Regions from separate parts of the Stenotrophomonas sp. YJH_SMC_120 genome, predicted to be linked through region 1. Evidence: riboswitches for the same ligand, from Rfam matches in the RefSeq annotation. Region 1 holds a riboswitch; the other holds the start of a gene.

The links. A riboswitch is a leader RNA that binds a small molecule or an ion and turns the genes downstream of it on or off. The one in region 1 is predicted to bind thiamine pyrophosphate.
Region 2: it holds a riboswitch for thiamine pyrophosphate, as region 1 does, so the genes downstream of both, thiC (phosphomethylpyrimidine synthase ThiC) here and AC5P60_RS08855 (TonB-dependent receptor) in region 1, are expected to answer to the same signal.

Annotation. Positions count from the first base shown of each region.
Region 1 covers NZ_JCAFRY010000005.1:35,413-41,623, forward strand. Annotated here, with positions in the region: gene AC5P60_RS08845 (glycine zipper 2TM domain-containing protein) at 1-135, shown strand, start outside; gene AC5P60_RS08850 (phosphotransferase enzyme family protein) at 291-1,415, shown strand; TPP riboswitch at 1,459-1,554, shown strand; gene AC5P60_RS08855 (TonB-dependent receptor) at 1,625-3,814, shown strand; gene pnuC (nicotinamide riboside transporter PnuC) at 3,823-4,392, shown strand; gene AC5P60_RS08865 (hypothetical protein) at 4,497-4,913, opposite strand; gene AC5P60_RS08870 (Dyp-type peroxidase) at 5,059-6,033, opposite strand; gene AC5P60_RS08875 (VOC family protein) at 6,157-6,211, opposite strand, start outside.
Region 2 covers NZ_JCAFRY010000009.1:25,964-32,174, reverse strand. Annotated here, with positions in the region: gene ggt (gamma-glutamyltransferase) at 1-1,227, shown strand, start outside; gene AC5P60_RS12435 (BCCT family transporter) at 1,866-3,443, opposite strand; TPP riboswitch at 3,664-3,764, shown strand; gene thiC (phosphomethylpyrimidine synthase ThiC) at 3,847-5,691, shown strand; gene AC5P60_RS12425 (ion channel) at 5,831-6,211, shown strand, end outside.

The DNA of each region.
Region 1 (6,211 bases):
CGTTACTACGACAATCGCCGTTACGACGACCGCTACGATCGCCGTTACGACCGTGGCTACTACCGCAGCGGCTACTACGACCGCGGTGATGACCGTCGCTGGCAGCGCGAGCGCTACTACGACAACCGCTACTAACACGACCGCGGTCGCCATCGCGGCTGGTAAGCAGCGCGGCATCTCCCATGCCGATGCACGGACGGGCGGGTCGATGACCCGCCCGTTTGCGTTGGCCGCGTGCATGGCGTTGAATGCGCAGCCTTGGATGTGACTTTCCCCACTGGGGCTGCGGCATGACTTCTTCCTCCCACCGCGTGCAGGGCCTCAACAACGACGAGGTCGCTGCCGACTGGCCACCGATCAGCGCGGCGGACATCGCGTGGCTGCGCCAGCACTACCCGCAGCTGGACGAGCGCAGCGAACCGCGCTGGCACAGCCCGCGGCCGCTGTCGGCTGCCGCCATCGTCAACGGCGTGGAAGGCGCGGTGTTCATCAAGCGCCACCACCACAGCGTGCGCAGCACGGCCTGCCTGGAAGAAGAGCATCGCTTCATCGCCCATCTCGCCGCAGCGGGCGTACCGGTGGTGCAGGTGCTGCCAGCGGCCGATGGCCACACTGCGGCCGAACATGGCGAATGGACGTTCGAGCTGCATGCGATCGGCGTCGGCGAGGACCTGTACCGCGACGCCGTGTCGTGGTCGCTGCTGACCGATGTCGCGCAGGCCCGCGAAGCCGGGCGCACACTCGCGCAGCTGCACCGGGCCGCCGCCAGCTACCACGCGCCCCAACGCAGCACCCATGTGCTGGTCGCGCGCGACGATCTGATCCGTGCTGACGATCCGATCGCGGCCATCAAGGCAGGGCTGCACGAGCGTCCCGGGCTGGCCCGCTATCTCGCGCGCATTCCATGGGAAGCGCAGTTGCAGCGCGACGTGCTGCCGTGGCATGCCGGCCTGGCCGAGCGCCTGCGCGATGAGCCACGGTTGTGGGCGCACAACGACTGGCACGTTTCCAACCTGCTGTGGCGCGATGGGCAGATCAGTACCGTGCTGGATTTCGGCCTGGCCTCGCCCACCAGTGCGCTGTTCGACCTCGCCACGGCGATCGAGCGCAACGCGGTGGCGTGGCTGGAACTGGAGCGCGGCATGGAGGCGGTGCGCATCGATATTGCGCTGGCCCTGCTCGACGGCTACCGCCAGGTGCTGCCGCTGTCGGCGGCACGCGTGCACCTGCTGGCCGACCTGCTGCCGATGGTCCATTTCGACTTCGCACTGTCCGAAGTGGAGTATTTCGAGGGCGTCACCGGCTCGACCGCCAATGCCGATGTGGCGTGGCAGCCCTTCATGCTCGGCCATCCGGCGTGGTTCCATACCGCCCCGGGGCAGGCACTGCTCAACGCGCTGCACGCGGCAGCCTGAAGGACGCCGGCTCGCAAATCCGTACCATTTGTAGTGAAATGGTCACCTGAAGCGGGGGTGCCTGGATCTGCCAGGCTGAGAGAGTCCCTTGGAACCTGATCCGGTTTGCACCGGCGTAGGGAGCTTTGAGCCGCAGCCACACCCCCGTCATGGGCCGGTGCACCTGCGCGCCGTCGCTTCGTCTCCCTTGTTGTCCGAAGACGAACCGAATGAACCGCTGCCTGCGCCCCACCCTGCTCTGCCTCGCCCTCTGCGCCGCGCTGCCGCTGCACGCCAGCGAGGCCGAAACGTCCCCCGATGCGGCTGCCACCGGCGCCGAGCGCTCGCCGACCGAACTGGCGGCGGTGCGCGTGCAGGCCGGCAAACCGAAGGCCGATACCTCGCGCGTGAATGCCTTCGGTGGCGGCAGCTGGAAGGACACGCCCGCGTCGATGAACGTGCTCGAGCGCGATTACCTCGACGGTCGCCAGGTACGTTCGCTGTCCGAGCTGGCCAGCAACGATGCCTCGCTGGGTGATGCCTACGCGCCGGTGGGCTACTACCAGAACATCGCCATCCGAGGCTTCGCACTGGACGCGGCCACCGGCTACCGCTTCAACGGGCTGTCCATCGCCGGCGAACAACGCCTGGCGCTGGAGAACGTGCAGTCGGTGGAGATCCTCAAGGGTGAAGCCGGCCTGGCGGCAGGCGTGATGGCGCCGGGCGGAATCATCAATTACATCGGCAAGCGCCCGGCGGAAGTGCGCACCGCCACGCTCGGCACCGATTCGGAAGGCTCGCGCTACGTTGCCGTCGATGTCGGCCACTGGATCACCCCGCGCTTCGGCGTCCGCCTGAATGCCGCATGGGATTCCAGCAATTCCTACGTCGAGCACGCCGATGGCCGCCGCAACTTCTACTCGCTGGCCGCCGACTGGCTGATCGGCGAGCGCGGCAAGCTGGAAGTGGATGCCAACTACCAGACCAGCTCGCAGCGCTCGGTGTCCGGCTACCAGCTGCTGGGCGCGCGTGACCTGCCGCGCGGTGTCGACCGCGAGCATCTGCTCGGCTACCAGCCGTGGCAGCGCCCGGTGGATATCGCCAGCACCAACATCACCGCGCTGCATACCTACGACTTCAACGACGCCTGGCAATCACGTGTATCGGTCGGCCACAGCCGTTCGGTGATCGATGACAACGTCGCCTTCGCCTACGGCTGCTACTACGCCGCGCAATGTGCCGATGGCAGCGTGCCAGGCAACTACTTCGCACCCAACGGCGACTATGACATCTACGACTACCGCAGCCCGGACGACACCCGCCGCAACCAGCAGGCCCGTGCCGAACTGCGCGGCCGCTTCGAGACCGGCAGCGTCGGTCACCAGCTGACCGTCGGCGCCGACTACTTCCGCCGCACCGTGGACAAGCGCCCGAGCGTCAACGAGTACGTCGGTACCAGCAACATCCACGAGGCACCGGTGCCGGTGTTCGCGCCATCGCCGAAGATGCCGGGCCCATCCGCACGTCGCCTGGACAGCCGCCAGACCGCGTTCTTCGCGCTGGACCGGGTGAGCTTCGGTGACGACTGGCAGTGGCTGGCCGGTGGCCGCTTCGTGCGCCTCGATGAGCGCGCCTACGACAAGCGTGGCACCCTGCAGCGGCACAGCCGCCTGTCGCGCTTCCTGCCGCAGACCGCGGTGGTGTGGAAGGCCACCGACCAGCTCAATGCCTATGCCAGCTACGTGCGCGGCATTTCGCTGGGCCAGGAAGCGCCGTTCTGGACCAGCAACGCCGACACCTTCCTGCCGTCGGTGCAGTCGCGGCAGCTGGAAGTGGGCGTGAAGTACGTGCCGGTCGAAGCGCTGACCCTGGGCGCGGCCGTGTTCCGCATTTCGCAGCCGTACCAGTACGCCAAGCCGGACAGCAGCGACGTCGGCTACACCTTCGTCGAGGAAGGCACGCAGACCCACACCGGCCTGGAGCTGACCGCCAACGGCCAGCTGACCGATGCGCTGCAGATCGTGGCCAGCGCCAGCGTGCTGCAGGCGCGCGCGCGCGACACCGGCACGCCGTCCTATGAAGGCCATCAGCTGGTGAACGTGCCGAAGGTGCGCGCCAGCGTGCACCTGGCCTATGCGCTGCCGTTCGTGCAAGGCCTGGACGTGACCGGCGGCTGGCGCTATGCCGGTGCCAACGTGGCCCGCGCCGACGGTGGCGTGCGCGCACCCGACTATTCAGTGTTCGACGCTGGCCTGCGTTTCCAGCATCGCCTGCGCGAGCGCACAGTGACCTGGAACCTGTCGGTGGACAACGTGTTCAACCGCTTCTACTGGCGCGATACCGGCAGCAGCGGCGGTGACTACTACCTGTTCCCCGGCGCACCGCGACAGGCCCGCCTGTCGGTGACGTTCGCGCTGTGAGCGGCGTGATGCTCGAGTGGACCGCCGCACTATGCAGCATCCTCGGCGTCTGGCTGATGGCCCGGCGCCGGCTGGCGGCGTGGCCGGTGGGCCTGCTGTCGGTGGCGCTGTATGGCCTGGTGTTCGCCGAGGCCAAGCTGTACTCGGACACCCTGCTGCAGATCGCCTTCGGTGGTTTCCTGGTCTATGGCTGGCTCAACTGGCGACAGCATGCCGCCGATGAGGGCAGCATCCGCATCGTGCCGCTGGCACGCGGCACGCTGCTGCGCGACCTGGCCATCGGCCTGTGCGGTGGCGTGGCGCTGGGTGCAGCCATGCACAGCTTCACCGACGCTGCCCTGCCGTGGTTGGATGCGCTGCTGACCGGTCTGAGCCTGGTCGGGCAATGGTGGCAGGCCCGCCGCCACGTGGCCTGCTGGTGGGTATGGATCGCAGTGGACGTGGTCTATGTGGGTGCGTACCTGTTCAAGTCGCTGCACGTGACCGCCGCGCTGTACGTGTTCTTCCTCGGCCTGGCCGTGTTCGGCCTGCGCGCATGGAGCGCCGCCGCTCGCGAGCCACAGGTGGCAACCCGGTAGGGCCACGTCATGCGTGGCTGGGCTACCGGTAGTCGCCAACCTTGGTTGGCGTGCGTGCCGACCAAGGTCGGCATCTACCCAGAACATCCACGCATGGCGTGGATCTACTGGGTCAGCACCAAACCCAGCCGCAGCGGCTGGCGCATGTCGGCCGGTGGCGCGGCCTGCAGGGATGCACTCTGCAGGGTCGCGCGCAGGTCGGCGTCGACCTGGGCATCACCCAGGCTGTCGAATTCCAGCTTCGAAATGCGGCCATCCGCCGCGATCCACACGCTCACCGGCAACGGCGTCGGCGCATCCGGATGTGCCTGCAGCCATTCCAGCACACGCTGCGCCTGCGGATCCTGCTCCTGCTGCAGGCGCTGCTGCAGCTGCCCCCCCACGGCGGCGGCATAGGCCATCCAGTGTGCAGGGGCTTCCTGCGCGGAAACGCTGGCACTCCCCAGTGCCAACGCGCCGAACAACGCGGCCAGTGGCCGCCACCAGCGGCGTGCACCGGTTGTGTTCCTTGCCATCGCCATCGCCCGCCCCTGCGCTCCCATCCAACCGCTGATGGTCGGCGCGGTAGATGACAGGCAGATGGCGGCACAGTAGAGCCACGCCATGCATGGCGTGGATCTACTGGAACAGAGCGGCCAGTAGCATGCGCAAGGACGAGAGCCGTGATCAGTCGCCCAGGTCGGCCAGCACCTTGCGCGAGGGCGCGAAGAAGGTCACGCCGGTGGTGGCGGTGGAGAAATCAAGGATGCGGTCATGCAGCGGTGCGGGATTGCCGATGAACATGCGCTCGAGCATCTTCTCGATCACCCACAGGCGGCGCGTGTAGCCGATGAAGTAGGTGCCGTACTCGCCGCGACCCGGGTTGGCGAACGGCATGTTGTCGCGCAGGATCTCGTGCTCGCCGTCGGCATCCTCGATGGTGCACAGCGTCTTGTGCGACTTCTGCGCATCGGCCGGCGCATCGTCCAGCTCGATGTTGTCGTGCTTGGTGCGGCCGATGATCGCTTCCTGCGCTTCGGTCTTCTGCGCGCGCCAGGCATCAAGATTGTGCAGGTACTTCTGCACCACCACGTAACTGCCGCCGGCATGCTCCGGGTCTTCCTCGCCCACGATGGTGGCTTCCGGCAGCGACAGCCCTTCCGGGTTGGCGGTGCCGTCAACGAAATCGAGCAGGTCGCGGCCATCGAAATAGCGGAAGCCGGCCACGTCATCGACCGTCTCCACCGCATCGCCAAAGGCCATCAGCAGGTTGCGCTCGAACGCCACGATCAGGTCCATGGTACGTGCACGGATGTGGTACAGCAGGTCGCCCGGCGTGGACACAGCGGTATGGGTCGCGCCCTTGATCTCGCGGAACGGCTGCAACTCGCGCGGCGGCGTGGTGCCCACCAGCGGCTGCCACACGCGGTGGCCGATGGCCACGTTGCAGGTGAAGGTGCGTTCGATCTCGCGGATGGCGGTGTTCTTGATCAGGTCGTCGGTGCTGGCCAGCACCTCGCGTGCCTTGGCGATCGACGCCTCGTCATCCTTCACCTTCAGCACCAAGAACGCCGCCGAATGGGTCAGTGGCGCGGTGATCTGCTGCGGCTCGTTGTCGAGCGTGTGGTTGACGGCGGTGATCGGTGCGGGCTGGGAGTTCACGGCGGTTCCTGCTGGCTTGAGGCGGGCGCATCGCGTGTGGCGATGTGCGGGCGATCATAGCGGAACCGCCTGACCGGGGACGGAGCGGTTCTCGTTCCGTCCACCGGCGAAGCTACGAAGGCCTCAATCCACATCACTCCAGACCGCCAGTTCGTAGCCATCCAGATCGCGGAAGTGG
Region 2 (6,211 bases), on a different contig from region 1:
CCGGCCATCCGCTACGCCCGCGAGGGTCACCCGGTGGCCGAGGTGATCGCCTACTACTGGGACCGCTCGGTGCCCAAGTTGTCGCAGTACCCGGGCTTCAAGGAGCAGTTCACGATCAACGGCCACGCCCCGCGCAAGGGCGAGATGTGGAAGAACCCGAACCTGGCCAGCACCCTGCAGAAGATCGCCGACGGTGGCCGCGACGCCTTCTACAAGGGCGAGATCGCCCACACCATCGGCGACTACTTCAAGGCCAACGGTGGCTACCTGAGCTACCAGGACATGGCTGACCATCATGGCGAGTGGGTCGAACCGGTCAGCAGCAACTACCGTGGCTACGACGTCTGGGAACTGCCGCCGAACAGCCAGGGCATCGCCGCACTGCAGATCCTCAACGTGCTGGAAGGCTACGACTTCTCGAAGATCCCGTTCGGTTCACCGGAACACGTGCACCTGTTTGTCGAAGCGAAGAAGCTGGCCTTTGCCGACCGTGCGCGTTTCTACGCCGACATGGCGTTCCAGCCGGCACCGGTGCAGAAGCTCATCTCCAAGGAGTACGCCGCGCAGCGTCGTGCGCTGATCTCGATGGACAAGGCGTTGAAGGAAGTGCAGCCGGGCACCCCGAAGCAGCTGGAGGAGGGCGACACGATCTACATGACCGTGGCCGACGCCGACGGCATGATGGTTTCGCTGATCCAGTCCAACTACCGTGGCATGGGCAGCGGCATGGCACCGCCCGGTCTGGGTTTCATCCTGCAGGACCGCGGCGAGATGTTCGTGCTGCAGAAGAACCATCCCAACGGCTACGCGCCGGGCAAGCGCCCCTTCCAGACCATCATTCCGGCCTTCATCACCAAGGGCGGCAAGCCGTATGCCAGCTTCGGCGTGATGGGCGGCGCGATGCAGCCGCAGGGCCACGCGCAGATCGTGATGAACCTGGTGGACTTCGGCATGAACCTGCAGGAAGCCGGTGATGCACCGCGCATCCAGCACGAAGGCTCGACTGAACCGACGGGTCAGGCCACGGCGATGACCGATGGTGGTGAAGTGAATCTGGAAACCGGCTTCCCGTACGAGACCGTGCGCGCGCTGATGCGCAAGGGGCATCGCATCGTGTTCGCCGATGGGCCTTATGGCGGGTACCAGGCGATCATGCGCGATCCCGAGACCGGGGTGTACTACGGGGCTTCGGAGAGCCGCAAGGACGGGCAGGCGGCGGGGTATTGAGGTTTCCCGGCCAACGGGCTGAGCCCCCTCTGCGGTGGTGGTTCGTGGAAGCGGGATCATGTGATTGGGCCGGGCGGGTGGGCTGTTCGGGGGACGCCGTGAATCCCTCCCTGGAGGCTTGGCAGCCGCATCCATGCGGCTGACACCCCCGCCCAGCCCACCCGCCCGGCCCCTGACAGTTTCCGTGGCCGCCACCGCAGGAAGAAAAGGAAGAAGATCAAAAGCAAAGGCAACAGCAACAGCCGCGCGCTGTGGGTTGGGGTCGGATCCGTTTTCCGAAGGAAAACGGATCCGACCCCTTCTTGTTTTCCGATACACCTCATCCACGCATAGCGTGGAAAACCCACCGTCACACGGAAACTGTCGGGGGTGGGGCGGCGTGGGCTGGCAGGACCGTTGGCGCCATGGGCCCGAGGCATGCCTCGGGCGGGTTGGGCAGGATGCCCAACCCCGGTCTTGCCATGTGCGCAGGACAGCGCACACGAGCAAGGCGCCATCGAGCCCCCAGGGATGGGTTTACGGCGTGTCCTGCCAGCCCACACCGCCCCGCCAAACTAGCAGCAACCCAGAGCTGCTTTTGAGGTTGCTGTTGTCGTTGCTTGAGAAAAGCGGTGCAGCCGCAGGCTGCAAAACAACCCTCAATCCTGATCGTGCGCGCGCGCCGCCTCGGCCTGCGTCTCCTCCTGCGCCGCCATCTCGCGTGCGATCCACGCATCGATCATGTGCCGCTGGCGCTGCGCCTGCCGTCGCTCGCGGGTGTACTCCTGGTCCAGCACCCGATACAGCGACACCATCACAAGAAGCATCAGCAGCGCGAACGGCAGCGCAGCGATGGTGATCATGCCCTGCAGCGCCTCCAGTCCCCCTGCCAACAGCAAGGAACCCGCCACGAGCGCAATGCCGACACCCCACGCCACTTTGTGCTTGCGCAATGGCTCGCCCGCGTCGTCCGTGGACATGCTGGCCAGCACAAGTACCGCAGAATCAGCCGAGGTCACGAAGAAGATCATCAGTAGCACCAGCGCAATGCACGACAGCAGCAACGGCAGCGCCATGCTGTCGAACATGGTGAACAGCACCGTTTCATAGCCGTTGCCCAGTGCCTGCAGCAGGTCGGCCTGGCCGAAGATCTGCATCCAGATCGCGGTGCCACCGAACACCGAGAACCAGAAGAAGCCCAGCAGCGTTGGTGCCAGCACCACGCCGATCACGAACTCGCGAACGCTGCGCCCGCGCGAGATGCGCGCGATGAACGAACCGACGAACGGTGCCCAGGAAATCCACCAGGCCCAGTAGAAGATCGTCCAGTCCGCGACCCAGGTGCTGGACGAGAACGGTGACATGCGCAGGCTCATCGTCACCAGCTGGTTGAGATAGGAGCCCAGCGTCGTGGTGAACGTGTTGAAGATCGCGCCAGTCGGGCCGAGTACCAGCACCAGCGCCAGCAGCAGCGCCGCCAGTGCAAGGTTGAAGTTGGACAGCCATTTCATGCCGCGGCCGACGCCGCTGAGCGTGGACGCCATGTACAGAACGAAGGCCACCGCAATGATCGTCAACTGCAGCGGAACGCCCGCCTGCACGCCGAATACGCGTTCCACGCCGGCTGCGATCTGCACCGTGCCGAAGCCCAGTGCTGTAGCCACGCCAACCGCAGTGGCGACGACAGCGGAGATGTTGACCACATGCCCGATCCAGCCACGATGGTGACGTCCGATGATCGGTTGCAGCATGTCGCTGATCTGGCCACGGCCGTTGCGGTTGAATTGGAACCAGGCCATTGCCAGGCCGATCAGCGCATAGATGGCCCACGGGTGCAGGCCCCAATGGAAGAACACGTAGCGCATGGCAGCACGGGCAGCGTCCATGCTTTCGGGTGCCAGCCCTTCCGGCGGCTTGCTGAAATGCGAGATGGGCTCGGCCGCACCCCAGAACACCAGGCCGATGCCCATGCCGGCGGCGAACAGCATCGACATCCAGCTGGCACGCGAGAACTCGGGTTCGGCGTCCTCGCCGCCGATGCGCAGGTTGCCGAAGCGGCCGAACGCCAGGTACATCAGGAACACCAGCGCCAGGAACACCACCAGCAGGTACAGCCAGCCGACACTGCGGATGACTTCTGCCAGCATCGACTGGACCACTGTGTTGAAGGGGCCGGGGGCGATACCGGCGAGCAGCACCAGCAGCAGAACCAGTGCGATGGAAACGCGAAACACCATGAAGGAGCTTCTCCGATCAAGGGGGATTGAGGGGAGCGAGCAGAGCTTGCGGCGAAGGGCCGGCGGCATGCAGCACGGACCGGGCAGGGGCCGCGAAGGCGGCGGGGAACGCATCGATCTCAGCGACGCGATGGCGTGCACGTTACTGAACGCGACGTCATGGTTCCGTTAACGAATGGCGACCTGGTCCCGGTGGCGGGCGGTCTATGCTCTAATGCGCACCAAGAAGCGGGGGTACCGGGCCATGTGGCCACGGTTGAGACAGTCCCTTGGAACCTGATCCGGCTCATACCGGCGTAGGGAAGCTTTGCAATGCAGCCGTGCCCGGACTCCGCCCAAGGACCGTCCGTGCGCGGGTGCCGTGCGCCGCCGCTTCGTCCCTGACCTTCCTGGACGATGCCCGATGAACGCACAGCTCTCCGCCCTGCAGCAACAGGCCCAGCAACTCTCCGCATCCGTGACCCGGCCCATTCCCGGCTCGCGCAAGATCCACGTGCCTGGTTCACGCCCGGATCTGCAGGTGCCGATGCGCGAGATCGCGCTGACCCGTACGCCGACGTTGTTCGGCGGCGAAGAGAATGCGCCGGTGACCGTTTACGACACGTCGGGCCCGTACACCGACCCGGAGGTGCGCATCGATCTGTCCGCCGGTTTGCCGGCGCTGCGTCGCGACTGGGTGGAAGAGCGTGGTGATACCGAGCAGCTCGAAGGACTGAGTTCTTCGTTCGGCCGCGATCGCGAGCATGACCCGAAGCTTGACGCGGTGCGTTTCCCCGCGCGCAGCCTGCCACGCCGTGCACGTGCCGGTGCCAACGTCACCCAGATGCATTACGCGCGCCGCGGCATCATCACGCCGGAAATGGAATTCGTCGCCATCCGCGAGAACCAGCGCCTGGACGCGATCCGCGATGCGGGCCTGCTGCAGCAGCACCCGGGCGAGGCCTTCGGTGCGTCGATCCAGAAAGTCGTCACCCCGGAGTTCGTGCGCGACGAGATTGCACGTGGCCGTGCGGTGCTGCCCAACAACATCAACCATCCGGAAAGCGAGCCGATGATCATCGGCCGCAATTTCCTGACCAAGATCAACGCCAACATCGGCAACAGCGCGGTGTCTTCCGGCATCGCCGAGGAAGTGGAGAAGCTGGTGTGGGCGATCCGCTGGGGCGGTGACACGGTGATGGACCTGTCCACCGGCAAGCACATCCACGAGACGCGCGAATGGATCATCCGCAACTCGCCGGTGGCGATCGGTACCGTGCCGATCTACCAGGCCCTGGAGAAGGTTGACGGCCGCGCCGAGGCACTGACCTGGGAGATCTTCCGTGACACCCTGATCGAGCAGGCCGAGCAGGGCGTGGACTACTTCACCATCCACGCCGGCGTGCTGCTGCGCTACGTGCCGCTTACCGCCAAGCGTGTTACCGGCATCGTCAGCCGCGGCGGCTCGATCATGGCCAAGTGGTGCCTGGCGCACCACAAGGAGAACTTCCTCTACACGCATTTCGAAGACATCTGCGAAATCATGAAGGCCTACGACGTGACCTTCTCGCTGGGCGACGGGCTGCGCCCGGGTTGCATCGCTGATGCCAACGACGCGGCGCAGTTCGGCGAACTGGAAACGCTGGGTGAACTGACGAAGATCGCCTGGAAACACGATGTGCAGACCATGATCGAAGGCCCCGGCCACGTGCCGATGCAGCTGATCAAGGAAAACATGGACAAGCAGCTGCGCGAATGCGGCGAAGCGCCGTTCTACACGCTGGGGCCGCTGACGACCGACATCGCGCCGGGCTACGACCACATCACCAGTGCGATCGGCGCGGCGATGATCGGCTGGTTTGGCACGGCCATGCTCTGCTACGTGACGCCGAAGGAGCACCTGGGCCTGCCCAACCGCCAGGACGTGCGCGACGGCATCATGGCTTACCGCATTGCCGCGCACGCGGCCGACCTGGCCAAGGGTCATCCGGGCGCGCAGGTACGCGACAACGCGCTGAGCAAGGCGCGCTTCGAGTTCCGCTGGGAGGACCAGTTCCACCTGGGCCTGGATCCGGAAAAGGCCAAGGAATTCCACGACGAAACGCTGCCGAAGGACGCGCACAAGCTGGCCCACTTCTGCTCGATGTGCGGACCGCACTTCTGTTCGATGAAGATCACCCAGGACGTGCGCGATTACGCCGAGGCCGGCATGAAGGAGAAGTCGCAGGAGTTCCGTGCTGGCGGGGCCGAGGTCTACCGCCAGGGGTGACGGGTAACGGGTAGTGCCGGCCGCCGGCCGGCATTCCGTCGTGCACGGGACCTGGGAGAGTGCTGGCCAATGGCCGGCACTACCGTTCATCACGCCGCGCCCGGCTATCCTCCGCGCATCGCCCAGGGGAAAGGACGCCATGCCCGTTGCCACGACCACCCGCTGGCTGGCCATCGCCCGCCGCCATCCTTCGGCCTGGCTCCTGGCCGCCCAGTTGATCGCGGTACTGCTGTATCCCGCCCTCGATGACACCGCCGCTGGCCGGGCGGCGCTGGGCATGTTCGGCATGGCGGTACTCGGCCTGGCGCTGTGGGTGGTCCAGCGCAGTCCGCTGGGCACGTGGCTGGCATTGCTGCTGGCCATTCCATCGGTGGTGTTCTCGCTGGCTGGCGCCCTGCTGGACCGCAGCGCGCTGCTGACCACCGCGCAGCTGCTGGAAAGCCTGCTGTACTTCTATACGGCCGGGGCATTGATCGCCTACATGCTGCAGGACCATCGAGTAACACGCGACGAACTGTTC